Regions from separate parts of the Dietzia sp. WMMA184 genome, predicted to be linked through region 2. Evidence: riboswitches for the same ligand, from Rfam matches in the RefSeq annotation. Region 2 holds a riboswitch; each other region holds the start of a gene.
What was found. Region 2 has a riboswitch for thiamine pyrophosphate ahead of CK206_RS05460 (ABC transporter ATP-binding protein). Riboswitches for the same ligand answer to the same signal wherever they lie in the genome.
Positions count from the first base shown of each region.

Region 1: another riboswitch for thiamine pyrophosphate. It lies ahead of thiC (phosphomethylpyrimidine synthase ThiC); the one in region 2 lies ahead of CK206_RS05460 (ABC transporter ATP-binding protein).
Region 3: another riboswitch for thiamine pyrophosphate. It lies ahead of CK206_RS15565 (3-oxoacyl-ACP reductase); the one in region 2 lies ahead of CK206_RS05460 (ABC transporter ATP-binding protein).

Region 1 covers NZ_NXEI01000001.1:3,029,786-3,039,807, forward strand. The annotation lists gene thiO (glycine oxidase ThiO) at 1-393, shown strand, start outside; gene thiS (sulfur carrier protein ThiS) at 547-747, shown strand; gene CK206_RS13940 (thiazole synthase) at 779-1,585, shown strand; gene CK206_RS13945 (DUF1707 domain-containing protein) at 1,759-2,295, opposite strand; gene CK206_RS13950 (ABC transporter ATP-binding protein) at 2,383-3,297, shown strand; gene CK206_RS13955 (ABC transporter permease) at 3,294-4,058, shown strand; gene thiC (phosphomethylpyrimidine synthase ThiC) at 4,200-5,915, opposite strand; TPP riboswitch at 5,913-6,027, opposite strand; gene CK206_RS13965 (GNAT family N-acetyltransferase) at 6,103-6,399, shown strand; gene CK206_RS13970 (CD225/dispanin family protein) at 6,528-7,043, shown strand; gene CK206_RS13975 (CoA-binding protein) at 7,063-7,479, opposite strand; gene ppk2 (polyphosphate kinase 2) at 7,600-8,493, opposite strand; gene CK206_RS13985 (exodeoxyribonuclease III) at 8,497-9,297, opposite strand; gene CK206_RS13990 (GNAT family N-acetyltransferase) at 9,354-10,022, opposite strand, start outside.
Region 2 covers NZ_NXEI01000001.1:1,177,887-1,187,908, reverse strand. The annotation lists gene CK206_RS05475 (GlxA family transcriptional regulator) at 1-356, shown strand, start outside; gene CK206_RS05470 (ABC transporter substrate-binding protein) at 475-1,530, opposite strand; gene CK206_RS05465 (ABC transporter permease) at 1,527-2,306, opposite strand; gene CK206_RS05460 (ABC transporter ATP-binding protein) at 2,303-3,076, opposite strand; TPP riboswitch at 3,125-3,222, opposite strand; tRNA gene CK206_RS05455 (tRNA-Arg) at 3,362-3,434, opposite strand; gene CK206_RS05450 (cytochrome c oxidase assembly protein) at 3,544-5,574, shown strand; gene CK206_RS05445 (single-stranded DNA-binding protein) at 5,743-6,282, shown strand; gene ettA (energy-dependent translational throttle protein EttA) at 6,408-8,081, shown strand; gene CK206_RS05435 (thioesterase family protein) at 8,088-8,573, shown strand; gene CK206_RS05430 (thioesterase family protein) at 8,570-9,028, shown strand; gene CK206_RS05425 (thioesterase family protein) at 9,025-9,510, shown strand; gene CK206_RS05420 (hypothetical protein) at 9,510-10,022, shown strand, end outside.
Region 3 covers NZ_NXEI01000001.1:3,366,336-3,376,357, reverse strand. The annotation lists gene CK206_RS15575 (hypothetical protein) at 1-345, opposite strand, end outside; gene CK206_RS15570 (hypothetical protein) at 410-769, opposite strand; gene CK206_RS15565 (3-oxoacyl-ACP reductase) at 900-1,664, opposite strand; TPP riboswitch at 1,750-1,847, opposite strand; gene CK206_RS15560 (hypothetical protein) at 1,958-2,413, shown strand; gene fgd (glucose-6-phosphate dehydrogenase (coenzyme-F420)) at 2,479-3,498, opposite strand; gene CK206_RS15550 (TIGR03619 family F420-dependent LLM class oxidoreductase) at 3,545-4,429, opposite strand; gene CK206_RS15545 (SDR family NAD(P)-dependent oxidoreductase) at 4,469-4,951, opposite strand; gene pgi (glucose-6-phosphate isomerase) at 5,108-6,805, shown strand; gene CK206_RS15535 (SRPBCC family protein) at 6,802-7,278, opposite strand; gene CK206_RS15530 (hypothetical protein) at 7,358-7,573, opposite strand; gene CK206_RS15525 (EthD family reductase) at 7,728-8,027, shown strand; gene CK206_RS15520 (TetR/AcrR family transcriptional regulator) at 8,050-8,709, opposite strand; gene CK206_RS15515 (NAD(P)/FAD-dependent oxidoreductase) at 8,766-10,022, opposite strand, start outside.

The DNA.
Region 1 (10,022 bases), 1.9 Mb from region 2:
GTGCGGGCGTTCGTCCGCGGGCGACCGCTGTACCTGGTCCCGCGCGACGGTGGTCTGGTCGTGGGCGCCACGCAGTACGAACACGGCGACGACCGGCAGGTCACCGTCGCCGGGGTGCGCGACCTGCTCGCCGACGCCGAGACGATCTTCCCCGGGATCGGGGAGTACGAGTTGGCCGAGGCGATCGCCGGGCTCCGGCCGATGTCACCGGACAACCTGCCGTTCCTCGGCGCCGACCCGACGGACCCGCGCGTGATCCACGCCACCGGGCACGGCCGCAACGGCATCGCGCTCACCCCGGTGACCGTCGCGGCGGTCTGGGCGGCACTGCACGCGGTGCGCGGTCCGGCGGCGGCGCGTGCGGCCGCTCCCGACCGCTTCGCCCGCGGGTGAGCCCCGGGTGCCGGACGCCGTGGGGCCCGGGTGCCGGTCGCTGTGGGCCCACCGCATCGACGTCGCCGGGGACCCCGCGCCGGCGACTACGGGCACCCCGCGCAGGCGACTACGGTGGAGACGTACAGCCGCGACCCGGAACTAGGAGGGCCCATGATCGTCACGGTGAACGGGGAGGACCGCACCCTGGCCGACGGCGCGACCGTCCGCGCACTCGTCACCGAGCTGGACCTGCCCGACGAGGGCGTCGCCATCGCCGTCGACGGCGTGGTGGTGCCCAGCTCGGGCTGGGACGACGCCCCGCTCGGTGCGGGCGCGGAGATCGACGTCCTCACGGCGGTCCAGGGTGGCTGACCCGACCTCGGCCGCGACCCCGGTTCGCGGCGTGGAGACGTCGGCGTACTCGTCCGACGTCGCGTCGGTGCTGGACTCGCCACTGGTGATCGCGGGCGAGGAGATCTCGTCGCGGCTCATCACGGGCACCGGCGGCGCCGGTAACCAGGAGGTCCTGCGCGAGGCGCTGATCGCCTCGGGGACCGCGTTGACCACCGTGTCGATCCGCAAGGTCGACCTGCGGCTGGGCTCAGACGGACTCGGGCTGCTCGGGATGCTGAAAGAGCTCGACATCCGCCCGCTGCCCAACACCGCCGGCTGCAGGTCCGCCACCGAGGCCGTCAGGACCGCCCGGCTCGCCCGTGAGGCGCTCGGCACCGACTGGGTGAAGCTCGAGGTGATCGCCGACGAGCGCACGCTCCTGCCCGACGGGGTGGAACTGGTAGAGGCCGCAGAAGACCTCGTCGACGACGGTTTCGTCGTCCTTCCCTACACCACCGACGACCCCGTCCTGGCCCGCCGCCTGGAGGACGTGGGCTGCGCCGCGGTCATGCCCCTGGGCGCACCGATCGGCACCGGGCTCGGGATCTGCAACCCGCACAACCTGGAGATGATCGTCGAGCGCGCCGGAGTTCCGGTGATCTGCGACGCGGGGATCGGCACCGCCTCCGACGCCGCACTTGCCATGGAACTCGGCTGCGACGGCGTCCTACTCGCCACCGCCGTCACCCGGGCGGAGAACCCGCCGCTCATGGCCGCCGCGATGCGCGAGGCCGTCCGGGCCGGGCACGCCGCCCGCCTCGCCGGCCGCATCCCGAAACGCTTCTGGGCGCAGGCGTCCAGCCCTCCGGTCGACTGAGGCCCTACCGGCCGCCCGACGGCATGCGCGCGACCTGTCCGCCAGCCCGCCGACGGTCAGTCCTCGGTGCGCGGCACCCGCCGCACGCCGATCCCGCCCATGAGCGCCAGTCCCGTGACCCTGATGACCGGGGCTCCGGGCGGGGCCTGGCGGACCGGTCGCGGATCGGGCTTTCAGTTCCCGGACTCCTCGCCGAAGCCCCCCATCAGCCCCAGGCCCTCGATCTCCACATGGATGTCGTCGGGGACGTAGATGTCGATGCCGCCCATGATCGCGAACGCCCGGATCGTCGTCTCGTGGGACTGCAGGGAGGCGCCGCGCAGGTCGATCTCGATGCCGCCCATCAGCGCGAACGCGGTGTGCACGGAGGGAAGGGTCCACGTCCCCTTGCGTTCGACTCCGCCCATGATCGCCAGCGACGAGGCGGGCCCGCTGGCCCCGGTGACGCGACGCGCCGGGGCCCCATGTGGCCGGGCCGCGGGCGTCGAGTCGTGCTCGTGGTGGACGACGGGCAGGTCGTGTGTTAGCTCGATCAGTTCGGACCGGAAGCGTGCGGCGTACGCCCGCGACGTCCGGTCGTCGAATTCCGCGAGCGTGAGCCTCCCCTCCGAGAAGGATTCCTGGAGGAGCCTGGCGGTGGCGTCGCGCTCGGCGTCGGAGGCGCGGACCGACGGCAGATGGCGATCCGGCTCGGGCGTGGCGTCATCCATGGTCACGAGCCTAGTACTGCACTACCTGTACGCGGGCTGAGTAGGTGGACGCACGCTGCCCGCGCCCCGGCAGGCAGACTGGGGACCATGATCGAGGTACGGAATCTCACCAAGCGCTTCGGCGCCTCCACCGCCGTGGACGACCTCAGCTTCGAGGTCCGTCCCGGCGTCGTCACCGGATTCCTCGGCCCGAACGGCGCCGGGAAGTCCACGACGATGCGGATGATGGTCGGTCTCGACACCCCCACGTCCGGGCAGGCACTGATCAACGGCACCCCGTACCGCGAGTTGGATCGCCCCGCCCACAAGGTGGGCTGTCTGCTCGACGCGTCCTGGACCCACGCCAACCGTTCCGCTGGCGCGCACCTGAGGATGGTCGCCGCGGCGGGCGGGGTGGCCCCGGGCCGCGTCGACGAGGTGCTCGGCCTGGTCGGCCTCACCGACGTCGCCGGCCGCAAGGTCGGGGGCTACTCGCTCGGCATGCGCCAGCGACTCGGTCTGGCCACCGCCATGCTCGGCGACCCCGAGGTCCTGCTGTTCGACGAGCCCGTCAACGGTCTCGACCCCGAGGGCATCCTGTGGATCCGCCGTTTCATGCACGCACGCGCCGCCGAGGGCCGCACCGTGCTCGTCTCCTCGCACCTGCTGTCGGAGATGGCGCAGACCGCCCAGGACCTCGTCGTGATCGGCCGCGGCAAGCTGCGCGCGCAGACCTCCGTCGAGGAGTTCCTGGACGCCGCCACGTCCTCGGTGGTGTTGCGCACCCCGCACGTCGACGAGTTCACCGCCGCCGCGCGCGATGAGGGCATCGAGGCCACGTTCGACGCGGAACAGGGTGTCTTCCTTATTCAGAATCTCCGCGCGCCGCAGGTCGGCGATGTCGCCGCCAGCCTGGGGATCACCGTCCACGAACTGCACGAGAAGCGGGCGTCGCTGGAGGAGGCCTTCATGGCCCTCACCGACCAGGACGTCGAGTACCACGGTCAGGAGTCCACCCGATGAATCAGCTGAAGTCCGAGTGGATCAAGGTCACCACCACCAAGAGCGCCTACTGGCTGTACGCGATCGGCATCGGCCTGGCGGTGGTACTCGCAGTGGTCATCGGCCAGTTCGAGCAGCCCGCCACAGGGGACCCGATGGCCGGTGCGCCCGGCGGCGGCAGCGACCCGCTGTTCGCGATCCTCGGCGTCAGTGCGTTCACCGTCCTGCTGGCGTGGATCGCCGCGATCGTCGGCGTGACCGGCGAGTACCGGTATCACACCATCAAGGCCACGTTCCTGACGACGCCGTCGCGCTGGCCTGCCATCGTGGCCAAGACCGCCCTGTTCACGGTGCTCTCGATGGTGGTCACGGCCGTCGCGGTGGTCCTGGCGCTCCTCGTGGCCGGGGCGCTCTCCGGCAACGAGGGCTGGACCCCGTTCTCCGGAGACGGGCTGACCTACCTGTGGCGCTTCCCCGTCTACGCCGCACTGGGGACGATCGCGGTCACGGGCCTGGCGTACATCATGCGCAACGCCGCCGGCACGATCTCCCTGTTCCTCGTGTGGATACTGGCCCTCGAGGGCATGGTCTCGTTGATCCCGCGGGTCGGCGAGGACATCGCCGCCTGGATGCCGTTCGCCAACGGTGACTTCTGGACCCAGGGAGAGAGCGTCCGCGGGTACATCACGTGGGGCGAGTGGCCGGCGTTCGCCTGGTTCGCGGCCGTGTGCGTGGCCCTGTGGGTCGTCGGGGTGCTGATGACGCTGCGCCGGGACGCCTGAGTCCGGGCTCCCGATCCGACGTCGCACCGGGGCTCGCCCCGTCGAGGGACTGGTGGGTGGCGGCGCTGTCGGTGACGACGACGAGGTCGACCCGTCGCTCCACCGGTGCGACCTGCCGGTCGACTCGCCTGGCCGGAGCGGTTATCGACCGGTGATCGGCAGGTAGACGCGGCCACCGAGTTCGGAGAATTCGGCCGACTTCTCCGCCATCCCCGCCTCGATCGCCTCCACCGTCTCCATCCCGTGCTCCGCGGCGTAGTCGCGGATGTCCTGGGAGATGCGCATCGAGCAGAACTTCGGACCGCACATCGAGCAGAAGTGCGCGGTCTTCGCCGGCTCCGCGGGCAGCGTCGCGTCGTGGTACGCCAGCGCGGTGTCCGGGTCGAGGGCCAGGGCGAACTGGTCCCGCCAGCGGAACTCGAACCGGGCGGTACTCAGCGCGTCATCGCGGGCCTGCGCGCCCGGGTGACCCTTCGCCAGATCGGCCGAGTGCGCGGCGATCTTGTAGGTGATCACTCCGGTCTTGACGTCGTCCCGGTCGGGCAGGCCCAGGTGCTCCTTGGGGGTGACGTAGCACAGCATCGCCGTGCCGGCCTCGGCGATGCGGGCTGCACCGATCGCGGACGTGATGTGGTCGTAGCCCGGCGCGATGTCCGTCGCGAGGGGGCCCAGCGTGTAGAAGGGGGCCTCCTCGCACCACTCCTCCTCGAGGCGCACGTTCTCCACGATCTTGTCCATCGGCACGTGACCGGGTCCCTCGATCATCACCTGCACGCCGTGGCTCTTGGCGATCCCGGTGAGCTCCCCGAGCGTGCGCAGTTCGGCGAACTGAGCCTCGTCGTTGGCGTCGGCGATCGACCCCGGGCGCAGGCCGTCGCCGAGGGAGAACGTCACGTCGTGGCGGGCGAGGATCTCGCAGAGTTCCTCGAAGTGGGTGTAGAGGAACGACTCGCGGTGGTGCGCCAGGCACCACGCCGCCATGATCGAACCGCCACGCGACACGATGCCGGTGACCCGCTTGGCCGCCAGCGGGACGTAGCGCAGCAGCACGCCGGCATGGACGGTCATGTAGTCCACGCCCTGTTCGCACTGTTCGATGACGGTGTCGCGGTACAACTCCCAGGTCAGACGGGTCGGGTCGCCGCCCACCTTCTCCAGTGCCTGGTAGATGGGCACGGTGCCCACGGGGACGGGGGAGTTGCGCAGGATCCACTCGCGCGTCTCGTGGATGTCCCGGCCGGTAGACAGGTCCATGATGGTGTCCGCGCCCCAGCGGGCAGCCCACACCATCTTCTCGACCTCCTCGGCGATCGAACTGGTGACCGCCGAATTGCCGATGTTGGCGTTGATCTTCGTGAGGAAGCGCTTGCCGATGATCATCGGTTCGCTCTCCGGATGGAGGTGGTTGGCCGGGATGACCGCCCGCCCGGCGGCGACCTCCGAACGCACCACCTCGACGTCGATCCCCTCCCGCACGGCGATGAACCGCATCTCGGGGGTCGTCAGCCCCGCCCGCGCCCAGGCCAACTGCGTCCGGACGAGGGTGGGGTTGTTCGGCGAGGCGGGGACGGCCCCGGGGTGGGACCACTCACGGCGGGTGGGCGGCAGGCCTGGGGCGAGGTCATGGCAGTCGGCCGCACTCGCGTAGGCGGTATACGGGCCGGAGGTGTCGTAGACGTCGAACGTCGTGCCGTCGGTGAGCGCGATCCGGCGCACGGGCACGCGCTGGCCGTCACCGGACTCACCGGGCACCTCGAGATGAGCCTTACTGCTGGAATGGATGGGGCCGCACGTCACGGCGTCGATCGGGGTGCCGTCGGTGCCGTCGGTGCCGTCGGTGAATAGAGCTGTGCCCATGGTGTTTCCTGATCTCCCTACGCCGGCATGATCCGGACAGGTTCTACGGTCGACGACCCGGCTGGTCGTCCTCTCAGCCCGCGCATCGAAGCGGACTCCCGTGTGGATGAGTATGTGATTGTGCAGGGGCGAGCGTAACCCGACGAGTAGCATCGCGGGTGGAACACGCCCTGCAGAAGGAGTTCTGATGTCCGCTGTAACGTCGCTCAAGCTGGTCCACAACACCGATAGAGACCGCTTCGAACTGTGGGACAGCGAGACCTTCATGGGTCTCGTTGGTTACGAGAAGGACGGCGACGTCTACATCCTGCTCCACACCGTGATCGAGGAGCGGTACGGCCAGCAGGGGATCGCCCGCCTGCTGGTCAGCCTGGTCCTCACCCGCATGCGGCTCGATGAGCTCAAGATCCGGCCGGTGTGCAGCTATGTGCGGCGGTTCCTCGTTCGCTTCCCGGAGTATCAGCTCCTGGTCGCCCAGCCGTGACCGACGCCGGGCGGTGACCGTCGACCGCCTGCGGTGACCGGTGTCAGTCGCCCCGCGAGCGGCTGAGGAGCGGCCGGAGGAGCGGGACGTAATCTGACCCCAGACGACCAGCTACCCGGAGGACTCCCATGACCTACCCGCCCCAGGGGAATACTGCCGACGGCGACTCGACCGGTGGCGACGATGCGAGTCGGGGCTCCTACGGCCAGAACCCGTACGGCCAGGGCACATACGGACAGAGCCCGTACGGACAGGGCACATACGGACAGAGCCCGTACGGCCAGGGCTCGTACGAGCAGACCGACTACAGCGCGCAGACCCCGACCGGTTACGGCGCGCAGACCCCGTCCTTCGGCGGGGCGGGCGGATACGGGACCACCTCGGCAATTCGCCCCGGCCCGCCGTCGAACGTCGGCTGGGCGGTCGCGTCGATTCTCTTCTTCTGGCCGCTGTCGTTCGTCGCGATGACCCGCGCGCTGGACGTCTACCCGCTGTGGGCCGCCGGTCGCCACGCCGAAGCCGAGGCCGCCAGTGCGACCGCCAAGAAGCTCGGCATGATCTCGCTGGCGATCGTGGCAGTCCTCATCGTGCTGTACTTCATCTTCATCTTCGCGATGGTGGGACTGGCCTCGAGCGGCTTCTAGACCGGGCCGGGTCCGCGGTTCAGGCCAGGCCCAGACGAGGGGCTTCGATCGCAGGGCAGGCGTCCATCACCACGTCCAGCCCGGCATCCTTCGCCCGCTGCGCCGCGGCCTCGTCGACCACGCCCAGCTGCAACCAGACCGCCTTGGCTCCCTTGGCGATCGCATCGTCCACCACGCCGCCCGCGAGCTGCGAGTTGACGAACACGTCGACCACATCGACCTCGCCGGGAACGGACGCGAGATCCGGGTAGCCCTGCTGACCGTGCACGGTCTCGGCCTTGGGATGGACCGGTACGATCTCATGTCCCAGGTCGCGGACGTAGGCGGCGATCCCGTACGCGGTGCGCGCGGAGTTGGTGGACAGGCCGGCGACGGCCCAGCGGCCCTTCTCGGTGAGCAGGCGCTTGATGACGGCGGGGTCGTTGGTATGGCTCATACCCAGTGCAAGGCCCGCCGCCGCCGAGACATTCCCGGGGCCTCCCATCAGGCCCGGTCAGTCAGTCCCCGACGGGTTCTGTGCGCGGGGACATCGCTCCGCTCGCTGGCGCTCCCTCCGCTAGTCTCCGACGGCGTCCTTGCCGCGGCGGACGATCTTCGGGTCCGGGTCGAACACCACCTGGGGGTCCTTGTCCGGGTAGTCGAACTGGTTCAGGAAGTAGCGCATCGCGTTGATGCGGGCCCGCTTCTTGTCGTTGGACTTGATGGTGATCCACGGCGCGTGGTCGGTGTCCGTGCGCCGGAACATCTCCACCTTGGCGTCCGTGTACTTGTCCCACTTGTCGAGCGACTCCAGGTCCATGGGCGAGAGTTTCCAGCGCCGCACCGGGTCGAGTTGCCGGATCGCGAACCGGGTCTTCTGCTCCTCGCGGGTGACCGAGAACCAGAACTTGGTCAGACCGACCCCGGACTCGACCAGCATCTTCTCGAACATGGGCGCCTGCTCCATGAACGTCTCGTACTGGGAATCGGTGCAGAAGCCCATCACCCGCTCCACGCCGGCGCGGTTGTACCAGGAGCGGTCGAACAGCACGAGCTCGCCGCGGCTGGGCAGATGGGCCACGTACCGCTGGAAGTACCACTGGTACATCTCGGTCTCGGTCGGCTTGACCAGCGCGACGACCCGGGCCTGCCGGACGTTGATGTACTCGGTGAACCGCTTGATGGTCCCGCCCTTGCCGGCGGCGTCGCGGCCCTCGAACACGATCACCTGCCGGTGCCCTGATTCGGCCTGCCAGTTCTGGAACTTCAGCAGTTCGATCTGCAGCAGGTACTTCTCGACCTCGTACTGGTTGCGGTCCATCCGCTCGTCGTACGGGTAGTTCTCCCGCCAGGTGTCGACGGCCCGGCCGTTGATGTCGATGAGGTCCGGGTCCTCACCGTGGTCGTCGCGGACCGTGAAACCCTCGGCGCGGAGCCGGTCGATGTAATGGCGTAGCTGGAACGTGGACATGGCTCAGTCGAGCTCCACGACGACGGGCGCGTGGTCCGAGGCGCCCTTTCCCTTGCGTTCCTCGCGGTCGATGAACGCCCCGCTCACCCGCGCGGCCAGCGCGGGGGAGTGCAGTTGGAAGTCGATGCGCATGCCCTTGCGCTTGGGAAAGCTGAGCCCGGTGTAGTCCCAGTAGGTGTAGACGCCGGGTCCGGGCGTGTGCTCGCGGGTGACCTCGCGGAACCCGGCGCCGTCGAACGCCGCAAACGCCAACCGTTCGGGGCCGGAGACGTGGGTCTTGCCGTCGAAGACCTCCATGTCCCACACGTCCTCGTCGAGCGGCGCGACGTTCCAGTCACCCACCAGGGCGATCTGGGCGTCGGAGTCGGCGGCCAGTTCGGCGGACGCGTGGTCGCGCAGGCGGGCCAACCACTCCAGCTTGTAGGTGTAGTGCGGATCGCCCAGCTCACGGCCGTTGGGGACGTAGAGGCTGTACACGCGGACGCCGTCGCAGACCGCCGAGATGGCGCGGGCCTCGGGGTCCTGCGAGACCTCGGGGTCCTTGTGGAAGCCCGGCATCCCGTCGAAGCCCAGGCGCACGTCCTCGAGCCCCACCCGGGAGGCCACGGCGACGCCGTTCCACTGGCTCAGCCCGTGATGGGCGATCTCGTAACCGGCCTCCCGGAAGGCCTCGGTGGGGAACTGCTCGTCCTTGCACTTGGTCTCCTGCATCGCCAGGACGTCGACGTCGGACCGTTCGAGCCACGCGAGCACGCGGTCTCTCCGGGCGCGGATCGAGTTCACATTCCAGGTGGCCAGACGCATGCGCCCGAGTGTATTGCCCTCGGCGCGGCGGTGTCACCGTGGGAGCGGAGCCGGTGTCAGTCGACGACGACGAGGTGGCGCAGCGAATGGTGCGGCTGCAGTCCGAGCTTGGCCCACAGGCCGCGCCCGGCGGAGTTGTCCGCGAACACGTGCAGGTGACATTCCTGCGCGCCGAGGCCCAGTCCCCACTCCACGAGCGAGCCGGTGACCACCTCGGCCAGGCCGCGGCGGCGGTGGGCGTCCGCGGTCTCCACGCACGAGACCGCGATCCGCGCTTCGCCGTCGGGACCGGTCGTGACGGCGCCCCGGGCGATCGCGGCCAGCTCCCCGTCCTCCTCGAGTCGGGCGAACACCGCGTGGCCGCCGGGGCCGGGGGAACCGGCGTCGGGCCCGGAGGCGACGAGCCCCGCGGTGGCGAGCATCGCGGGCCGGACTCGCTCGGGGTCGAGGTCGGCGGTGGCGTGGTAGAGCGCCAGCCAGTCGTCGTCGGGGCGCTCGGCCAGGGTGACCGCCGGCCGGGTGGGGGCGGGGAACGCCTCGTCGACCACCGCGAGCAGGTCGCGGCTGTCGGCGGTGCACAGCAGGAGGTCGCGGTCGGCATGGATCCGCGAGGCGTCCACCGGGGCGCCGTCGAGTTTCATTCGCTCGGATTTCACCAGCCGGTCCACGTCCACCAGGCGCAGCGGCAGGCCGCGGGCGGCGTACCAGTCGCGCACCCCGTCGAG
Region 2 (10,022 bases):
AACTGCCGGTTCCCGACGGGGGAGACGACGGGGAGGTCAGGGAGACGATCGACTGGGCACTGGCCAATCTCGACCGGCCACTCTCGGTGGACGACCTCGCCGGACACGCCTGCATGAGCAGACGCAGCTTCGCCCGGAAGTTCCGCGCGACCACCGGCACGAGCCCCGGGCGATGGGTGCTGTCGCGTCGGCTCGACCACGCGCGGACGCTGCTCGAGACCACGACCCGCTCGATCGAGGACATCGCCCGCGACTGCGGGTTCGGCAGCGCGGTGACGTTCCGGCAGAACTTCGACGGGAAGTACTCGACGACACCGTCGTCCTACCGCGCCCGGTTCGGGGAGGCGCAGGAGTGAGTTCCACCAGGCCCGTCGCCCCGGACCATGCGGACGCGTCCCGACCGGTAGGGCGGCGCCTGCCCGGTGCGGAACGCGGCCGCAGACGTCATGGCCACGATCTGCGTGACCAGACCATCTAGCCGCCGGACAGGGGCAGGTAGTCGTTGGTCATGGCGGCGGCGCCGTCGACCTCGGTCTCCAGCAGTCCGTTGTCATGCATCCACGACGCGTAGGCCGCCCAGTCCCGGGCTGTCTGCCGCCCGAAATCCTCCTCGGGTAGAAGCGCCAGGGTGGCGTCGATCATCTTCTCCAGCATGTCGGGCTCGTAGGAGCCCTCGGTCACCGGGATGAGGGACTCGAGGGCAATCCGGCGGTCCGCCAACGCGGCCTGCTGCCCGGCCTCGGTTCCGGTGAGGAAGTCGCCCACGCGCTCGGCATAGTCGGCGTCGCCGGCGAGCCGGTTCGGGTTCGCGATGATCACCAGTTCCGCGTAGTCGGGCACCCCGAGTTCGGTGACCGGCATGATCTCGACATCGCCCCGGGCGCCGAGTTCCACGCCTTCGATGTTGCGGAACGCCCCGAAGATCGCGTCCACCTGGTCGGTGAGCAGCGACTGGTTGAGACTCTGCTGCACATTGGGGGTGGATATCGAGTCAGGATCGATTCCGGCCTCACGGGCGATGAAGTCGAGGGTCGGTTCCTGGGAGGCCAGCCCCGACAACCCCACGGTCTTGCCCTCCAGATCGGCTGCGGAGGTGATGCCGGACTCCGTCCTGGCGATCAGGGAGGTCAAGGACGTCGGGATCAGTGCCGCGACCGAGATCACGTCGAGTCCCTGTTCGAGGGCGATGAGCGTGTCGGGCTCGTAGGAGATGGCCAGGTCGACCCGCCCCAGGGACACCTCCCGGGCGGCGTCGGCCGTGTTGGACGGCGTCGTGAACGTCACGTCCACGCCGGCGTCGGCGTAGGTGCCGGTGTGCTGCGCGGTGTACAGGGCCACATGGTCGGGATTGGGGCTCCAGTCGAGCAGAACACTGACCGGGGCGGCGCCGGTCTCGCCTGGCTCGGCGTTGTCCGAGGATGCCTGGCAGCCGGTCAGAGCCACCGCGGCTGCGGCCACCATCGCGAGCATGCGGGCGCCGGGGCGCGTGAGAGTCCGGCGCCGGATCCTGCTGGGTCGTGTGTCCGTCATGATGGGTTCCTTTCCCCGGTGGGTGTGTTCCACGGGCAGATCAGGCGTTCGAGCATGGTCACGCTGGCGAGGAGGACGCTGGACATGATCGTCAGCACCGCCACCTGGGCGAAGACGAAATCGGTCTGGAGCCGGGGGATCGCCTGGAGCATGAGGTAGCCCAGGCCGTTGGTGGAGCCGGTGTACTCGGCGAAGACGGCGGCCACCGGCGCGAAGGTGACCGAGACGCGCAGCCCGGCGAAGCCGCGAGGCGCGGCGAAGGGCAGACGCACCCGCCAGAAGAGCGACCACCTGGTGGCGTGCAGACTCCGCAGGGTGTCGATCATCCGGGCGTCGACCGAGCGGATTCCGGAGAGGAGATTGAGGGCGACCGGGAAGAAGCACAGCAGGGCCACCACGATGACCTTCGGCGCCATGCCGTAGCCGAGGGAGATCGTCAACAGTGGGCCTATCACGATGACCGGGATGGCCTGGGAGGCGACCAGCAGGGGGGTCATGGCCTGACCGACGGCGGGCACGAATCCGCTGATGACGACCACGGTCACCGCGACGACCACTCCGAGGACCACCCCGACGACGGTCTCCGTGGCGGTCAGCAATGTGGCCGAGCCCAGCCGGTCGGGCCAGGTGGATACGAGCGAGTCGAGCACGGCGAGGGGTGAGGGAATGACGTACTCGGGCACGAGCTCGAGCGTGGTGACCGTGATCCACGCGGCGAGGACCAGCAGGAGCGTGACGCAGGCAGGGCCGGCGGAGCGGAGGAATCGCACGGTCATGGGGCGGTGCCGCCTCCGGTCAGGTGGGATTCCCGGGCCAGGGCCTGGAGCACTTCCCGGCGAGCTGTGGCGAAGTCCTCGTCGCCGAGGAGGACCTCGCGGGGGCGGTCGTCACCGAACCATCCCGGCCAGGTGGAGACCACACGCGCCGGGGCGTCGGGCTCGTGTCGTGCGAGCAGGACCACGCGTTCGGCGAGGAGCAGCGCCTCATCGACGTCGTGCGTGACCATGACGAGGGTGGCCGAGGTGTGGGTGATGGTGTCGCGGAGCCACTGCTGGACCTCCGCACGGGTGATCGCGTCGAGCGCACCGAGCGGCTCGTCGGCCAGCAGCACGGGTTTGCGCGCCAGCAGAGCCCGCGTGAGAGCGGCGCGCTGGCGCATGCCCGCGCTGAGAGCTGAGGGACGGGCATCGGACCAGGCGCCCAGTCCCACACGGTCCAGCATGCGCTGGGCCTCGGATCGGGCCACGCGCCGGCGCACTCGTTGGTTGCGGAGACTGATCGCGACGTTGTCGAGCAGGGACAGCCAGGGCAACAGGCTGTCGCCCTGGGGCATCAACGCGCAGGACTCCAGGCGTCGTGCGGGCCGGCGGTCATCGAGGACGGCGGCGGTCCCGGTGGTCGGTTCGACGAGGCCGGCGATCACCGACAGCAGCGTCGACTTACCGCATCCGCTGCGTCCGACAACGGCGATGTGCTCGCCTACCGGAACGGACAGGTTGAGGTCTGCGAGAACCGGGCGGAGCGCGCCCGGATAGGTGTGTCCCAATCCATTTAACGCCACTGCCGTGGTTCCTGGGCGGCTCACGAAAGCCCATGCCAGCGCATCTGACATCCCTCCGCTCGTGTGAACGAGTTCAGGTTCAGCGGGTGTGATCTCAGCCCCGTTCGGTAGGGGCACCCCGTGTCATCGATGCTGATCTTGCGAATCAGCTCGAAGTCCGAACGTACCACCGGCACGTCTCGGGATCTGATGTGCGTCCATGGCTGGAGCGAGGCGCGGGCGGGCCGCCGTCAGTGGAGAGCGGATTGCCGGCCCGTGTCGGCGTGAGTGCGCCCCCGAGAGGATTCGAACCCCTGACCAGCCGGGTAGAAACCGGATGCTCTATCCACTGAGCTACGGAGGCCTGGCGACGCGCGCGTGGGGCGTCGCCGGGAGAATGGTAACCGATCCGGGGGGTGGGTCCGACAGTGGCGAATCGGCCCGGGGGCGCCGCGGTTCCTACGATGGTGGTCATGACGTCGTCGAAGACCGCCCCCGCCACCGCCGGGCGGTTCGGAACCCGCAACATCGTCGCCCTGGTACTGCTCCTGGCGGCGGTGGCGGCCGGGGTGGTGATCCCACTGTCGGCCATGTCCGCCGAGGTGGCGCTCGAGCTGGTGGGCGTGCCCGATCCGGGTCCGCTCACCACGGCCGGCCTCCCGGCGGTCCGGTCGATCGCCGAGCTCCTCGCCGCCGTGGCCGTGGGGGCGGCGCTGTTCGCGGCGTTCTTCACCCCGCCGCAGAAGGACAAGACCCTCGACGTCGACGGTTACCGCATGCAGCAGATCTCGTCGTGGGCGAACATCGCCTGGGCGATCGCCGCGGCACTGCTCATCCCGCTGACCCTGTCGGACGTCTCCGGGCGCACCTTCCTCCAGTCGCTCCCGCCGGACCAGTGGTTGGTCGCGATCAACCAGATCGACATCGCGTCCTCGTGGCGCTGGGCGGCGATCATCGCGCTGGTCGCCGGGATCGGGCAGCGGCTCACGCTGAGCTGGCGATGGTCGGTCATCTGGCTGGCCGTCTCCCTGCTGTCGCTGCTTCCGGTGGCGGCCACGGGCCACGCGTCCGGCAGCACCGCGCACGACCTGGCCACCAACTCGCTGATGATCCACCTGTTCGGCGCCGCGTTCTACGTGGGTGGGCTCGTCGCGCTGATCATCCACACGTGGCGCGGCGGCTCGCGCGTCGCCCTGGCCCTGCGCCGCTACTCGGTGGTCGCGACGGTCGCGATCGTCGCCCTCGGGTTCACGGGCGTGATCAACGCGCTCGTCCGCCTGCACCCGGGTGACCTTCTCACCTCCACCTACGGACTGTTGGTGGTGTCCAAGGCGTTGGCGCTGTGCCTGTTGGCGCTGTTCGGTCTGGCGATCCGCCGCCGGATCATCGCCAAGATCGAGTCGACGGGGGCCAACGCGCCGGTCGACCGGCCCACGCTGCTGCGGATCATCGTGGTGGAGGCCGTCGTCATGGCCGGCACCCTGGGTCTGTCGGTCTCTCTCGGCCGCACCCCGCCGCCGGCGCCGCTGTACGTGCCCACGAGGCAGGAGGCGCTACTGGGCTTCGAGTTGCCCGGGCCCTTCGCGTTCGGAACGGTCTTCGGCACCTGGCGCTTCGACCTGGTCTTGGGGCTGGCCGCGGTGATCCTGCTCGGCCTGTACCTCTGGGGCCTGGTGCGCCTGCGCCGCCGCGGGGACGCCTGGCCGCTGAGCCGCACCGCGTTCTGGGTGGCGGGCTGCGTGATCCTCTTCCTCACCACCAGTTCCGGCATGGGGATGTACATGATGGCCGACTTCGCCAGCCACATGGTGGGCCACATGCTCATCTCGATGCTGGTGCCGGTCCTCCTCGCGCTCGGCGGCCCGTTCACACTGGCCCTGCGCGCACTCCCGGCCGCCGGCCGCGGCAACCCGCCCGGGCCCCGCGAGTGGCTGGTCGAGTTCATCAACAACCCGCTCTCGCACTTCCTCACCCACCCGATCGTGGCGTCGGTGCAGTTCGTGGCCGGTTTCTACCTCATCTACTTCGGCGGGTTCTATCAGACGTTGGCCTCGGAGCACCTGGGCCACATGTTCATGAACGTGCACTTCCTCATCAGCGGCTACCTGTTCTACTGGGTGATCATCGGCGTGGACGCCGCGCCGCGGCACTTCTCGCCGATGTACAAGCTCATGGTCCTGCTGAGTTCGCTGCCCTTCCACGCGTTCTTCGGCATCCTGCTCATGAACACCAAGACCGTGCTGGCCGAGCCCTGGTATTCGGGCATCGGCCTGCCGTGGATCCCGGATCTGCTGCAGAGCCAGCAGGTCGGCGGTGGCGTCGCGTGGGCGGCGGGGGAGATCCCGCTGGTGATCGTCATGTTGGCCCTGGCGTGGCAGTGGTACCAGAGCGACATGCGCGAGGCGCGGCGCGGCGAGCGGCAGGCCGACCGCGACGACGATGCCGAGCTCAAGGCCTACAACGAGATGCTCCGGGAGATGTCCCGCGCCGACCGCCGGCCCTGACCCCGAACACCTCGTCGTCGTCACAGGCGCCGGTTTTCCACACCCCCGCCCCCCTCCACAGGGCGGCCACCGCGGGCGGTGGGAACGAGGGGTGACGACGACGAGGTGGGGCACGCTGCAAGTCACGAGGCCGACGCACGGTCGGCCGAACGTGACAGGAGTGACCCCATGAACGAGACCCACACGACCGTCCGCGGAACCGTGATCACCGACCCCACCACCCGGAGAGTGGGCGACGACCAGGTGTTCACCTTCCGGGTGGCCAGCAACAGCCGCTACCAGGACCGGCTCACCGGCGAATGGAAGACCGGCGGCACTCTGTACTTCTCGGCCAACTGCTGGGGACGCCTCGGGCAACGGGCGTCCGGCGCACTGTGCAAGGGCGACGGCGTGATCCTGCACGGTCGGCTGCTCACCAACGAGTACGAACGCGACGGTCGAATCATGCGCGACCTGGAGATGCGGGTCAGCGCCGTGGGGCCCGACCTGTCCCGCATGGACGTCACCGTGCGCCGCGCCAGGACGGACGCCCCGGTCGAGGGGGCCGGCGTCGACGGGGCGGGTGTCGACGGGGCGGGCGTCGACGAGGGCGGCCTGCGGGGAGCGGCCGAGGACTCCGACGCCATGGCGCTCGGGTCGCTGGACCCGGATGAGCCGGGGTCCGAGCAGAGCGAGGCGGGCGAGTTCGTGGGGGCGGCCGGCGCCTGATGCTCCCGGGGGTGGGGCCGGCGTCCGCCGCGGACGCCGGGGCCGCGGGCGGACACGTAACATGGGGGTCGTGCCCGCGGCCGACCCGCGGTGAAGTGAACTATATGCGCAGGTGAGAGGGTAGAATGGCCGAGTTTATCTACACGATGAAGAAGGTACGCAAGGCGCACGGGGACAAGGTGATCCTCGACGACGTCACGATGTCCTTCTACCCCGGTGCGAAGATCGGCGTCGTGGGCCCCAACGGCGCCGGCAAGTCCTCCATCCTCAAGATCATGGCCGGGATCGACCAGCCCTCCAACGGCGAGGCGTTCCTCGATCCCGAGGCGACCGTCGGCATCCTGCTGCAGGAGCCGGAGCTCGACCAGTCCAAGACCGTCAAGGAGAACGTCGAGGACGGCCTCGGCGAGACGATGGTGCAGCTGCGTCGGTACAACGAGGTCGCCGAGGAGATGGCGACCGACTACACCGACGAGCTCATGGAGGAGATGGGTCGGCTGCAGGAGCAGCTCGACGCCGTGGACGCCTGGGACGTGGACTCCCAGATCGAGCAGGCCATGGACGCCCTGCGCTGCCCGCCGGGCGACTCGCCGGTGACGAACCTGTCCGGTGGCGAGGCGCGTCGGGTGGCGCTGTGCAAGCTGCTGCTGAGCAAGCCCGACCTGCTGCTGCTCGACGAGCCCACCAACCACCTGGACGCCGAGTCCGTCCTGTGGTTGGAGCAGCACCTGGCCGCCTACCCCGGCGCCGTCCTGGCCGTCACACACGACCGGTACTTCCTCGACCACGTCGCGCAGTGGATCTGTGAGGTCGACCGCGGTCAGCTGCACCCCTACGAGGGCAACTACTCCACCTACCTGGAGAAGAAGGCCGAGCGCCTCGAGGTCCAGGGCAAGAAGGACCAGAAGCTGCAGAAGCGGCTCAAGGCCGAGCTCGAGTGGGTGCGCTCCGGTGCCAAGGCGCGCCAGTCCAAGTCCAAGGCCCGTCTGGCCAAGTACGAGGAGATGGCCGCGGAGGCGGAGAAGCACCGCAAGCTCGACTTCGAGGAGATCCAGATCCCCACGCCGCCGCGGCTCGGCAACGTGGTGGTGGACGTCGACAAGCTGACCAAGGGCTTCGACGACCGGGTCCTCATCAAGGACCTGTCGTTCACGCTGCCGCGCAACGGCATCGTCGGCGTGATCGGCCCCAACGGCGTCGGTAAGACGACGCTGTTCAAGACCATCGTGGGCCTGGAGGAGCCGGACTCCGGCACCGTCAAGGTGGGCGACACGGTGAAGCTGAGCTACGTCGACCAGAACCGCGCCAACATCGACCCGGAGAAGTCGGTGTGGGAGGTCGTCTCCGAGGGCAACGACTACATCGAGGTCGGCCAGAACGAGATGCCCTCGCGTGCCTACGTCAGCGCCTTCGGCTTCAAGGGCCCGGACCAGCAGAAGAAGTCCGGCGTCCTGTCCGGTGGTGAGCGCAACCGCCTCAACCTGGCGCTGACGCTCAAGGTCGGCGGCAACCTGATCCTCCTCGATGAGCCCACCAACGACCTCGACACCGAGACGCTGGGCAGCCTGGAGAACGCACTCGAGGACTTCCCGGGCTGCGCCGTGGTCATCTCGCACGACCGCTGGTTCCTGGACCGCACCTGTACCCACATCCTCGCCTGGGAGGGCAACGTGGACGAGGGGCAGTGGTACTGGTTCGAGGGCAACTTCGAGGGCTACGAGAAGAACAAGGTCGAGCGTCTCGGCCCCGACGCGGCCCGCCCGCACCGGGTCACGCACCGCAAGCTCACCAGGGACTGACCGCAGATGGCCACGCCGACCACCCAGGGCTCGGACGCCCCGACCACCGGAACCTCACCCGGGGCCGCCACCGTGGCGGGGGCCGTGCACCGGGTCCGGATCCCGTTGCGCATCTCCGACTTCGTGGGCATGCACGTCAACAACGTGCGGTTCCAGGAGTTCTCGCAGGACGCCCGCCTGATGTGGTTCCGCGAGAAGTTCGGGGTGCCGGGCTCCCGGGTGCCGATCGCGCTGGCGCGGTGGATGGAGATCGATTTTCGCCGCACCATCGCCATGGGCGTGCCCGAGGTGTGGGTGGACGTGCAGGTGGTGCGGGTGGGCCGCACCTCGTTCACGATGCGGACCTCGATCGGCTCCGAGTCGACCGGTGCCGAGCCCTGCGCGGTGGTCGACACCGTGATGGTGGTGACCGCGGCTGACGAGACCACGACACTGGAGATCACCCCCGAGGAGCGCGCGGCGCTGCTCGGGGACCGGGAGGAGGCGGGATGACCATGCGCGACGCCGTGGACGCCGGAACGTTCCGCTGCACCCTGCAGGTGCGGTGGGCGGATTTCGACCAGTACGGCCACGTCAACAACATCAAGTACCTCGAGTACGCGCAGGAGGCGCGGATCCTGTTCATCCGCAGCCGATTCGGACCGTTCGGCCTGGGCAACCTGCCACAGGTCGTGCGGCGCACCGAGATCGACCACCTGCGGCCCGTCCTGCGTGACTCCACCTCGGTGGACGTGGAGATCGACGTCGAACACGTAGGGACCACGTCGTACCAGATCCGCCAGACCATCCTGGACGCGGCGGGCGAGATCTGTTGCACGCTGCGGGTGGTCATGGTCGCCTACGACTCCTCCACCTCGACCGCGGTGGAGATTCCCTCCGGTGTCCGCAACGTGCTGGAGGCGGCCTCACAGCCGGCGGCGATCACCGACCAGGGGCCCGCCACGTGACCGACCAGCTCGTCTACGAGACCGGCGGCCCCCTGGGCGTGTCCGGAGAGCCGGGCCGCAGGGTGTTCACCTCGGCGATGCCGGTCCGGTGGTCGGACCAGGACCTCTACCACCACGTCAACCACGCCCGGATGGTCACGCTCATCGAGGAGGCGCGGATCCCGTGGCTCTTCTCCGAGGGCATGCCCACCGCGACGCTCACCGCGGGTGCGGTGATGACCGACCTGGCGGTGAAGTACCGGGGCCAGGTCAAGCACGCAGACGGCCCCATCCGCGTGCGCATGTGGTGCGAGAAGGTCGGCGGGGCGATGTTCGTGGCCCGGCACGAGGTCCGCGGCCGCATGACGCCGGACTCGGCGCCGCCCGCGGTGGACTGCACAGCCACCATCGCCGCGTTCGACTTGGCAACCCAGCGCCCGCGCCGGTTCACGCGCGCCGAGCGCGACTACCTGCTGGAGTTCCGGCACGAGGACCCGGCGTGATGGCACCCGGACCGGACGCCGGGATGATCCGCGTGCCCGACCCCGCCGACCGCGACGACCTGCGCACCCTCCTCCGGCGCATCCTCCGCCTCGACGAGGCCGCCGTGGTGCGGCTGACCTCCGGGGCCGGGGGCCGGATGCGCGTGTGGGCCCGCACCCCCTTCGGGGCACTGGTCGTCCGCGGACTCGGCGGCGACTGCCCCGGCGGCGACGTCGTGGCAGGTGCGGACCACCTGCTCACCGAACTCGACGTCCTGCCGCGCGGAGACATCGACGGTCGGATCGACCCCGGCATGCCGCTCCTCTCGGCATGGCAGGGACTGCTGCCGCCCGCCGACGGGTTCCAGCCCGTCGAGGACGTGCCGGCCCAGGTGCTGCTCGACCTCACCCGGTCGGGTCGGGAGGCCGCGCGGGAGAACGCCGGGCCCGCCGGCTTGCCGCCGTCGCTGCTCGACCAGGTGGCCCTCACCGTCCGAGCGGACACCGCCCACCCCGTCGGCGTGGACATGCGG
Region 3 (10,022 bases), 2.2 Mb from region 2:
CTCGTTGGCCTGCTCGAGGACGGCGCGGAACCGCGGGTCGGGGTCGACCTTGCTCTGTATCTCCGGGTAGACCACCTCGAGGGCGGTGCCGATCCCCTGCGTCTCCCGCAGGTCGTACCACGCGTCGACGGTCGCGCCGAGCGCCTCGAACGCCAGTGCATACGACCGGCGGGCGGAGCCGAGCGCCTGCTGGGCGGTCAGTTGCAGCGGGTCGGTGCCGCGCAGGAGCCGCCGGCGGCGTGCGAGATCCTCGAGCCCGGAGCGGATGAGCCATCCGGTGGAGCCGATCCACACGACCGCTCCGGCGATGAGCGCCACCACCACGATGGCGAAGATCAGCGGCACGACGTCACCTCCTTTCCGGTCCGAACGCCGGCCCACCCGGGCCGCAGACCCGGCATCCTGCTTCTCATCCCACCGCCGCCAGGACGAGCGAGATCGGCAACGACAACAGCACCACAGCCGAGACTGCACCGCCGATCACCTTGCCGATACCGGACCACCACAGGGTGGAGCACTCCGCGGCGAGGGCGTTGGCGGACAGCGGCGCCGCCTGCTGCCCGAGCGCGGTGGCGTCGGCGACGGCCACCGCCGGCCAGGTCCCGGGCACACGGCGCCGCGGGTTCGTCCCGAGGTCGTCGGCGACGAGGGCGGCCCGCTGGGCGTCCCACTCGGAGAGCTGCCGGGTGAAGCGGGCGACGGACTGCTCGGCGAGGGCTGTGCGCCGCCCCTCGGCCGTTCGCGCGAGGCCCGTGGGCACCGTTCCCATACGGAATCCCTCCTGCGTGTCACCGTCCGGGCCGCGCCCGGTCCTGTCGTCGGGACCCGAACCCGGGCCCTACGTCGAACCTAGTCCAGCACCACGACACGCAGAACCCCCGCGAGCGGGCCCGGCCGACTCAGCCCTTGACCAGGCCGCCGTCGAGGATGAGGTTCTGCCCGGTCACGGCCCGTGCCCACGGGGAGGCGAAGAACAGCACCGCGTCGGCGAGTTCGGCGGGGGTGATCGCGCGCCGTAGCGGCGTCCCGGAGGCGATGACGTCGAACACCTCTTCAGGTGTAGCGGCGCTGGCGTCGGTGGTGCGCAGCAGGCCACCGGAGACCATGTTGACCGTGATGCCGTCCGGCCCGAGGTCGGTGGCCAGGGTGCGGGTCAGCGAGAGCGCGGCGGCCTTGGCGGCGGTGTAGTCGTGGTACGGCACCACCGGGTGCTGGAACAGGTTGGTGCCGATGGTGACGATCCGCCCGAAACCGGCTTCCCGCATCCCCGGGAGCGCGGCCTGGGTGGTGGCGAGGGTGCCCTTGACCGCGCCACGCAGTTGCGAGTCGAAGTCCTCCCAGGTGAGGGTCTCCGGCCGCGGCCTGGCGTCGCCGTTGAACTGGAAGTCGACCAGGGCGTTGTTGACCACCGTGCTGATCGGCCGACCGAAGTGGGTGCGGGCCGCGTCGACGAGGGCGCGTACCTCGTCGTCGTCGGTCACGTCAGCGCGTAGTGCGACGGCGCGGTCCTCGCCGAGCTCACGGACGAGGTCGGCGGCGGCGGCCTCGCTGCGCCGGTAGTTGACGACGACGAGGGCGCCCTCGCGGGAGAAGGCGCGGATGATCTCCACGCCGAGTCCGCGGGCTCCGCCGGTGACCAGGACGACCTGCTCGTTGATACGCATTCCACTCGCTTCCCGGTGGTTCCTCACGGGGAGCGCGATGCCCACCTGCCCGCCGCACGATGACCGCACGAGAGGCGACGACGCCCGGCGACGCGCACGACATTCCTCCGCTGGAACTACCCAGTTCAGGTTCGACGGGTGTGTTCTCAGCCGCCCGGATGGGCGGCACCCCGTGTCGAGTGCGAGCCTAGGCCACCCGCGGCCGGCTGAACACGAAGCCACACTGCCTGATCTGTCCCGCGTGCTGGACAACCGTCCTAGGATCGGCGAACGCCCCCGACGATCGGAGCCCCGTGACCGCCACCCTTCCGACGTCGCTCGGCCGATTGCGCGCCCTGTTCTCGCGGGCCACGCCGCCGACCGATCTGCCCGCCCCGGGCGACTACCTCGTCACGTTCGTCGGCCCGGCACCGCTGAAGGTGGTGGCCCCGCGCGCGATCGCCCTCGGCGGGATGCCGGGCTGGCAGGGCAAGCGTTTCGCCCCCGGGGGCGGCGCGGTGAACCTGGTCGACGACGACGAGGGCCGCCCGCCACGGGAGACCCTGCCGATGCGGGTGATGCTGGAATCCTCGTGGTTCGACGGCGGTCAGGTGATCGTCTGCTCGTACAGCGCCTCGAGCCCGGTGCCGTGGCGCTGGGTGCGGGACGAGTTCCGGCCGCTCGACGACCGGCGCCTGATCGGCCTGACCTTCGCGGGCGGGCCCTGGTCGCGGGTCGCGGCGGCTCCGCTGCTGCTCACCCGGGCCTGAGCGCGGGGTGGGCGGCCGGGCGGGCGGCCGGGCGGCCGGGCGCGTCACAGGCCCGCCCGCGGCGCCTACGCGAGGCGACGCAGACGCGGTTCGAGGTCGGATGTGAACAGGTCGAGGAAGCGTTTCTGGTCGTGGCCCGGGGCGTGGAAGACCAGATGGTTCAGGCCGGCGTCGACGTACTGGCGGACCTGCTCGACCGCGTCGTCGGGGTCCGAGGCGACGATCCACCGCTTGGCGACTTGCTCGATGGGCAGCTCGTCGGCCAGGCGCTCCATCTCCCGCGGCGAATCCACCGAGTGCTTCTGCTCCGGGGTCAGGGACAGCGGGGCCCAGAAGCGGCAGTTCTCCAACGCCGCCTCCGGGTCCGGGCCGTAGGAGATCTTGATCTCGATCATCCGATCGATCCGCGCCGAGTCCCGCTCGTTGATCCCGGCGCCCTCCTCCACCGCGGGCAGCAGCTTGTCGGTGTACAGCTCCATCCCCTTGCCCGAGGTGCAGATGAACCCATCGCCCACCCGGCCCGCGTACTTGGCCACAACCGGACCACCCGCGGCGACGTAGACAGGCACGCCACCCTCGGGCACGTCGTAGAGGAACGCGTCCTTGGTCGAGTAGTAGTCACCCTCGAATTTGGTGGTCTCACCGGTCCACAGCTCGCGCATGAGCCGGACCGACTCACGCAGGCGCGCGAACCGCTCGTTGAACTCCGGCCACTCGCCTTGGTGCCCGGTGGCGATCTCGTTGAGCGCCTCACCCGTACCCACACCGAGGAAGATGCGGCCCGGGTACAGGCACGCCATCGTCGCGAACGCCTGGGCGAGCACCGCCGGGTTGTAGCGGAACGTCGGGGTGAGCACCGAGGTGCCCAGCTGCAGCCTCTCGGTGCGCTCGCCCACCGCCGTCATCCACGCCAACGAGAACGGCGCATGACCACCGTCGTGACGCCACGGCTGGAAATGATCCGACACCGTGGCCGAATCCATCCCCGCCTGCTCCGCCATCACGGCGAACTCCACCAGATCACGCGGACCGAACTGCTCGGCCGACGCCTTGTAACCGAGCTTCAGGGACGGGGTGTCGGGCATGTGGGGCTCCTTGGGGTCGTAGCGGTGTGATTGATGTGTGTCGCGGTCATGCGCTGATGTACTTCTCGCCGAACCGGGCGATCGACTCGCGCTTGGCGTCCAGCGGGGCGTCGTATCCGTGGCCCTCGATCAGCCACGGGATGACGATGACATCGGTGACGCCCGCGTCCTCGAGTTGGGCGAAACCGCGGCTGCCGTACCGGTCGGTACAGGCCACCTGAATCTCGAACGGCCGGCCGTCCCCGCGGTCGGCGAGGGAGCGGCCGTCGGCCTCGAGCAGTTCTCCGAGGCGGGTGATGGTGGCGGCGATCTCGTCGAATCCCATCATCGCCGAGGTCCACCCCTGGCCGATCCGGACGGCTCGGCGGAGCGCCGGAGCGGTGTGGCCGCCCACGTAGAACGGCACCTGGGCCACGGGCGGCGGGTCCAGTGTGAGGCGGTCGAAGTCAAAGTGCTCACCGTGGTACTCGAACCACCCGCCGTCACCGGCCAGGCGGATGATCTCGAGCATCTCGTCGACCCTCTTGCCACGCCCCGGGTAGGGGACTCCGCACCACGCGAACTCATTGGGGTCCCATCCGATCCCCACCCCCAGGTCGATGCGTCCGCCGGTCAGGTGGGAGACCGTGGACAACTGCCGCGCCAGCAGCAGGGGCTGACGGGGTCCGAGTTTGAGGACCTGCGGGCAGAACCTGATGGTCGAGGTGGCGACGCCCATCGCGGCGATCGCGGTCAGGGGTTCGACCCACGGGGTGTGCTCGTCCCACATCCGCGCCCCGTCGGGCGTGTACGGGTAGTCGGTGTCCTGCCGGTGGGGCAGGAACAGCGAATCGGGAAGCGTGACGCGGGCGAAGCCCGCGTCCTCGGCCGCGCGGGCCAGGCCGAGGAGTTGGTCGATCGGGCTGAACGCGACCGGAACGGAGAACTGCATGATGTGACCTCTTCTGTCGGAGAAATGTGGATGTGGTGATCAACCCCACCGGGACTGACCGCCGTCGAGCGGAATGGTCACGCCGGTGAGGTAGGACGCCTCCGCCGTGCACAGCCACGCCACGGGCCGGCCGATGTCTGCCACGGGGTCGCCCACCCGCCCGGCGGGTATGCGGGCGATGAACCGCTCGGCCTCCTCCGGGTTGTGACGCATCCACCAGTCGAGTCCGGGGCTGTGGGCATGGGGGGCGACAGCGAGCGCTCGGATCCCGTCAGGACCCCGTTCACAGGCTGCCGCCCGGGGGAGCGATCGGATCGCCTCCTTTGCCGTGCGGAACGCGGCGTCCGAGTACTCGTCCAGCGGCATCGGTTCCGCGAGCAGCACCACCGCGGCTCCGGATTCGGCCAGCGCGAGGGCTATGCCCCGGCCCACCCCCTGACCGGCGCCGGTCACGACGGCCACCTTGCCGGACAGGCGGGCCGCAGCACGGGCGGGGATCATCGTCGTGCTCGTGGTGGTCATCGAGGCCTTTCACGTCGGTGCAGCCGGGCGGGTGCGTCGACCCGCCACCGCCACTGTAGTCACCTGTGTACGGAAACTGTAGTCAACTGTGTACACCACGGTATCGTCAGCCTCGCCCCCCTCCGCCACCACACCGAAGGACTGCCCGTGAACAGCATCGACATGGACATCAGCACCACCGATGAGTGGCGAGCGGTCGAGGGGCTGGCCGCCTCGACGGGTGAGACCACCCTGCGTGAGTTGTTCGACCGAGACCCCGACCGCGGGAGCCGACTGGGCGTGACGGCAGGCGATCTCTACATCGACCTGTCCAAGAACCTGGTCACCGATGAGGTCGTCTCCGCGCTCCTCGGCCTCGCTCGCGTCGCGGACCTGCCGGTCCGCCGAGCAGCCATGTTCCGCGGCGACCGCATCAACACCACGGAGGACCGTGCCGTCCTGCACACGGCCCTCCGACGAGATGCCGATGACACGCTGACCCTGGATGGTTGCGACGTGGTCGTCGACGTCCACGAGACCCTCCGGATGATGACCGCCTTCGCCGAGCGGGTCCGGAGCGGGGAATGGACCGGGTACACCGGCAAGAAGATCACCACCGTCCTCAACATCGGCATCGGCGGATCGGATCTCGGGCCCGCGATGGTCGACCGGGCCCTACGCCCCCTGCAGACCGGCGGGATCACCGCCCACTACGTGTCGAACGTCGACCCCCGCGACCTCGACTCCACCCTGGCCGGGATCGACCCCGAGACCACCCTGGTGATCGTCGCCTCCAAGACGTTCACCACCCAGGAGACCCTCGCGAACGCCCACGCCGCCCGTCGATGGTTTCTCGATCGCCTCGGCGCGGAGGACGCCGTGGCCGCTCACTTCGTCGCGGTCTCGACAGCCTCCGACGAGGTGGCCGCGTTCGGCATCGCCGAGGAGGCGGTGTTCGGCTTCTGGGACTGGGTCGGTGGCCGTTTCTCCGTGGGGTCCGCGATCGGGCTCAGCTGCATGATCACCCTCGGGCCCGGGGTCTTCACCGAGTTCCTGGAAGGCATGAACTCGATGGACGAGCACTTCGCCACCGCGGCGGATGACCGCAACGCGCCCCTGCTCATGGGGCTGCTCGGCGTCTGGTACACGAGTTTCCTGGGGGCCCAGTCCAAGGCCGTCATCCCCTACGCGCACGATCTCGCCCGCTTCCCCGCGTACCTCCAGCAGTTGACCATGGAATCGTTGGGCAAATCGGTCCGGCTCGACGGCTCCCCGGTGGCTCACCCCACCGGGGAGATCTACTGGGGTGAGCCGGGGACGAACGGCCAGCACGCGTTCTTCCAACTCCTGCACCAGGGCACTCACCTCGTCCCCGTCGACTTCATCGGCATCGCCCGCCCCTCGGACGGAACGATGGCGGCCGACGACCGCGTGGCCATGCACGACCTGCTCGTGAGTAACATGTTCGCCCAGTCCCGGGTGCTGGCTTTCGGCCGGACCGACGCCGAGCCGCGCGCCGACGGCATCGAGGCCGCTCTCCGCCCTCACCGGGTGATGCCCGGAAACCGTCCCTCGACGACGCTCCTCGCGCCCTCGCTGTCCCCCGGCGTCCTCGGGCAGCTCATCGCCCTGTACGAACACGTCGTCTTTGTCCAGGGGGCGATCTGGAACATCAACGCCTTCGACCAGTGGGGAGTCGAACTGGGGAAGAAGCAGGCCCGCGACCTCTACCCGGCACTCGCCTCCGACGAACCCGGCGGTCCCGAATCCAGTGGTGCCGAATCCAGTGGTGCCGACACGGATTCCTCCACAGCGGCCCTCATCGCCCGCTACCGGGCCGCACGCGGCCGTGACCGGGCGGCGGACCGCGGTTAACCCGCGGTCTCGTACTTCGCGGCCAGGCGGGAGAGCGTCTCGGTGATGCCGGACGCGTTCTGGTCGGCGACGCCGATCTTCTCGAAGACCTTGCCGATCTTCGAGGGCCGGGGATCGAAGCACTCGGTGACCTCGGTACGCCCATCCGCGGTCGGGGTGAACTCCCAGCGCCAGCGGTGGCCCGCGGGGTGCGCCCACTCGATGACCTTCTGGTCGGGCGTGTCGATGTACTCGGTGACCGTGCTGGTGATGCGGTACGGGACGCCGTACATGCGCATCGAGGTGGTGAACTTGGCGCCCTCGGACAGGGTCGACGGCCCCTTGACGTTGCTCTTGACGGTCCCCGAACCGTCGACGAGCCCGTGCTTGCGCGGGTCGGTGACGAGCCCGAACAGCTCCTCGGCGGGGGCGTTGACGGTGACACTGCGGGCGACGACGCGGGGGCCGCGGTCGACGGTGGTGATGGCGGTCATGGCAGATCGGTCCTTCCGGAGTTCTCGGGATCGGATCACACCACGATAGGGCCGCGGCCGGTACCGCGGTGGTCTGTGATCAGTGCGCGGTGGGCGTGGGTCCGTGAGCTGTTCGGCGTGCCACGTCACGCCACAGTTCGGCGACACTCCCCACGACCACACCGATGCCTGCGCCCATCACCATCCAGGTGGCCAGGTTCGGGGCGCCGGCGATCACGACTCCGAGGACGGTGCCCACCCCGGCCCCGTAGAGGAGCCCCAACCCGACCAGCGGTCCCGCCGCGTGCGACCTCATGGGTCCACGCTAGAACCAGCCCGGGACGGGATCAACGGATCAGTGCGGACTCGCCTGACGGACCGGACCCGGGGCGCCGTGGACTGGGGCATCATCACCGCTACGACACCCCACGGCCGGCCATCGTGCCGGGCGCCCCTCGAAAGGAAACCCCTTGATCACTCTCACCGTCCTCTACGGCACCCCCGACGACCTGGAGAAGTTCGACGAGTACTACACCGGGACGCACATTCCCCTCGCCCTCAAGGTGCCCGGCCTCGAGGACGCCAAGGTCACGCGCTTCCTGCCCGGCCCGGACGGATCCGCACCCGAGTTCCATCTCATGGCCCAGTTGTTCTTCGCGGACGCCGAGGCGATGGGTGCCGCGATGTCCACCGAGGAGGGCCGGGCCCTGGCCGCGGACGGCGCCAACCTCGGCGTCACCCCGACCATGCTCGTCGGCAGCACCGAGTAGTCGGTAGCGCCGGGACACAGCCTCACCGGACCTCCGCCACTCCCCACGCCCCCAACCAGATCGCCTTGATGGACGCCAGCATCCGGGCGGACTCGGCTTCGGCGGGCTTGAGCGACCGGTCCTGGTAGAAGGCCATGACGATCATGTCCGTCAGCCTGTCGACGATCGCCCCGTGGTCATCGGACAACGGGGCGATCAGCCCGGCCTCCGCGTCCTGCCCCATCTGCTCCGAGAGGTGGGCGTTCAACCCCGTCACCAACTCGGTCCAGCGGGACCTCACCTCGTCGTCGTATCCGGTCGCCTGTACTCCGGCCACCATCACCTGGTCGTGTTCCACCCACGCGGCGTAGGACTGGCCGAAGAGCCGGTCGAAGTAGTCGGAGTGCGATTCCCCGGCCCGCCGGTGGTAGCTCCCGACGGTGTCGATCCAGGCGTCCCAGGCCCGCCCGACCAGCTCCCCCAGCACCTCGTTCTTGGACTCGAAGTAGAAGTAGAAGTTCGGCCGCTTGATCCCCGCGGCCTCGGTGATGTCCTTGACCGAGATGTCCGATGCCGGCATCTGCTCGAGCAGTCCCTCGAACCCGTCGAGGATGACCTGCCGCTGGACCTCGCCTTTAGGGATACGCCTGCGACGGCCGTCGACAGCGTCGGAGGCCGGTGTCGGTGACGGGCCGGAAACCATGATCGCCAATCCTAGGGTCGCGGGGCGCGGGGTCCGTCAGGCGTGCGGCCCGTCGCTCAGGCGACCGGGACCGCGGTGCGGGACGACTCGAAGACCAGGCCCTCGAAGCGACCCGAGTTCCACCAGTCCTCGATCATGTTCCAGAAGTCGATCTCCGACGAGTTGTACACGTCGCGGAACACGGCCTTGGACACCTCGCCCTGCCCGTTGTAGTACCCCGGAGTGCACCCACCCCAGTACGCCTCGCGCGGCTCGTTGGACCGGCGCACCTCGGCGACCCAGTCGGCCTCGGCCTCGGCCGTCGGCTCGAAAGTGCCGAGATCGTTGTCCAGCAGGTGCTTGACCAGCCGAGCGGCGTGCCGGGCCTTGCGGTCGAGCATGTAGACGAAGTTGACGTAGTAGGCGGTCTGCGACATCCCCAGCTCGACGAAGTTCGGGAAACCGTGCGTGAAGAACCCGTGGAAGGTCCGGGCCCCCTCGGAAAAGTACTCCTGCATCGAGTGACCCTCGCGCCCGATCACGTCGTAGCCGTAGATGCCCGCCGGGCCGGACCCGGTCTCGAAGCCGGTGGCGAAGATGATGCAGTCGACCTCGTAGTGCGTGCCCGCCACCACGATCCCCGTGGAGGTGATCCCGTCGATCCCGGTCGGCGACGCGGCCAGCGTGACATTGGGCCGGTTGAACGTCTGCAGGTACTCGTCGTTGAAGCAGGGGCGCTTGCACATGTAGCCGAACCACGGCTTGAGACCGTCGGCGGTCGCGGGATCCGTGACGATCGAGTCGACCCGCTGATGGGCGCCCATGAGCAGCTTCATGTCCGCGAGCTCGGCGACCAGCGCCTGGTCCGCCTCCGGGAGTTCACCGACGGGCGTGTCCACCAGGGGCTGGCCCGTCAACTGCGGGAACAGGTGGGTCCAGCCGTCGTCGACCAGGTTCCCGTCCACCTCGTGCCCGGAGATGATCCCGTTGAAGTTGTCGTGCCGCTCGTACTGCCAACCGGGCTGGAGCGACTCGGCCCACCGCGGGTCGGTCTTGCGGTTGTTGCGCGGCTGCACGACGCTCGGCGTGCGCTGCACCACGATCAACTCCTCGGCGTCCTCACCGAGGTAGGGCACCACCTGCACGCCGGTGGCGCCGGTGCCCACCACGGCGACGCGCTTGTCGCGCAGGTTCTCCAGGTTCCCGGCCGCCGATCCGCCGGTGTAGTCGTAGTCCCAGCGGCTGGTGTGGAAGATCTTGCCCTCGAAGTCCGCGATCCCGGGCACCTTCGGCAACTGCGGCTTGGTCAGTGCGCCGTTGGAGCGCATGAGGAC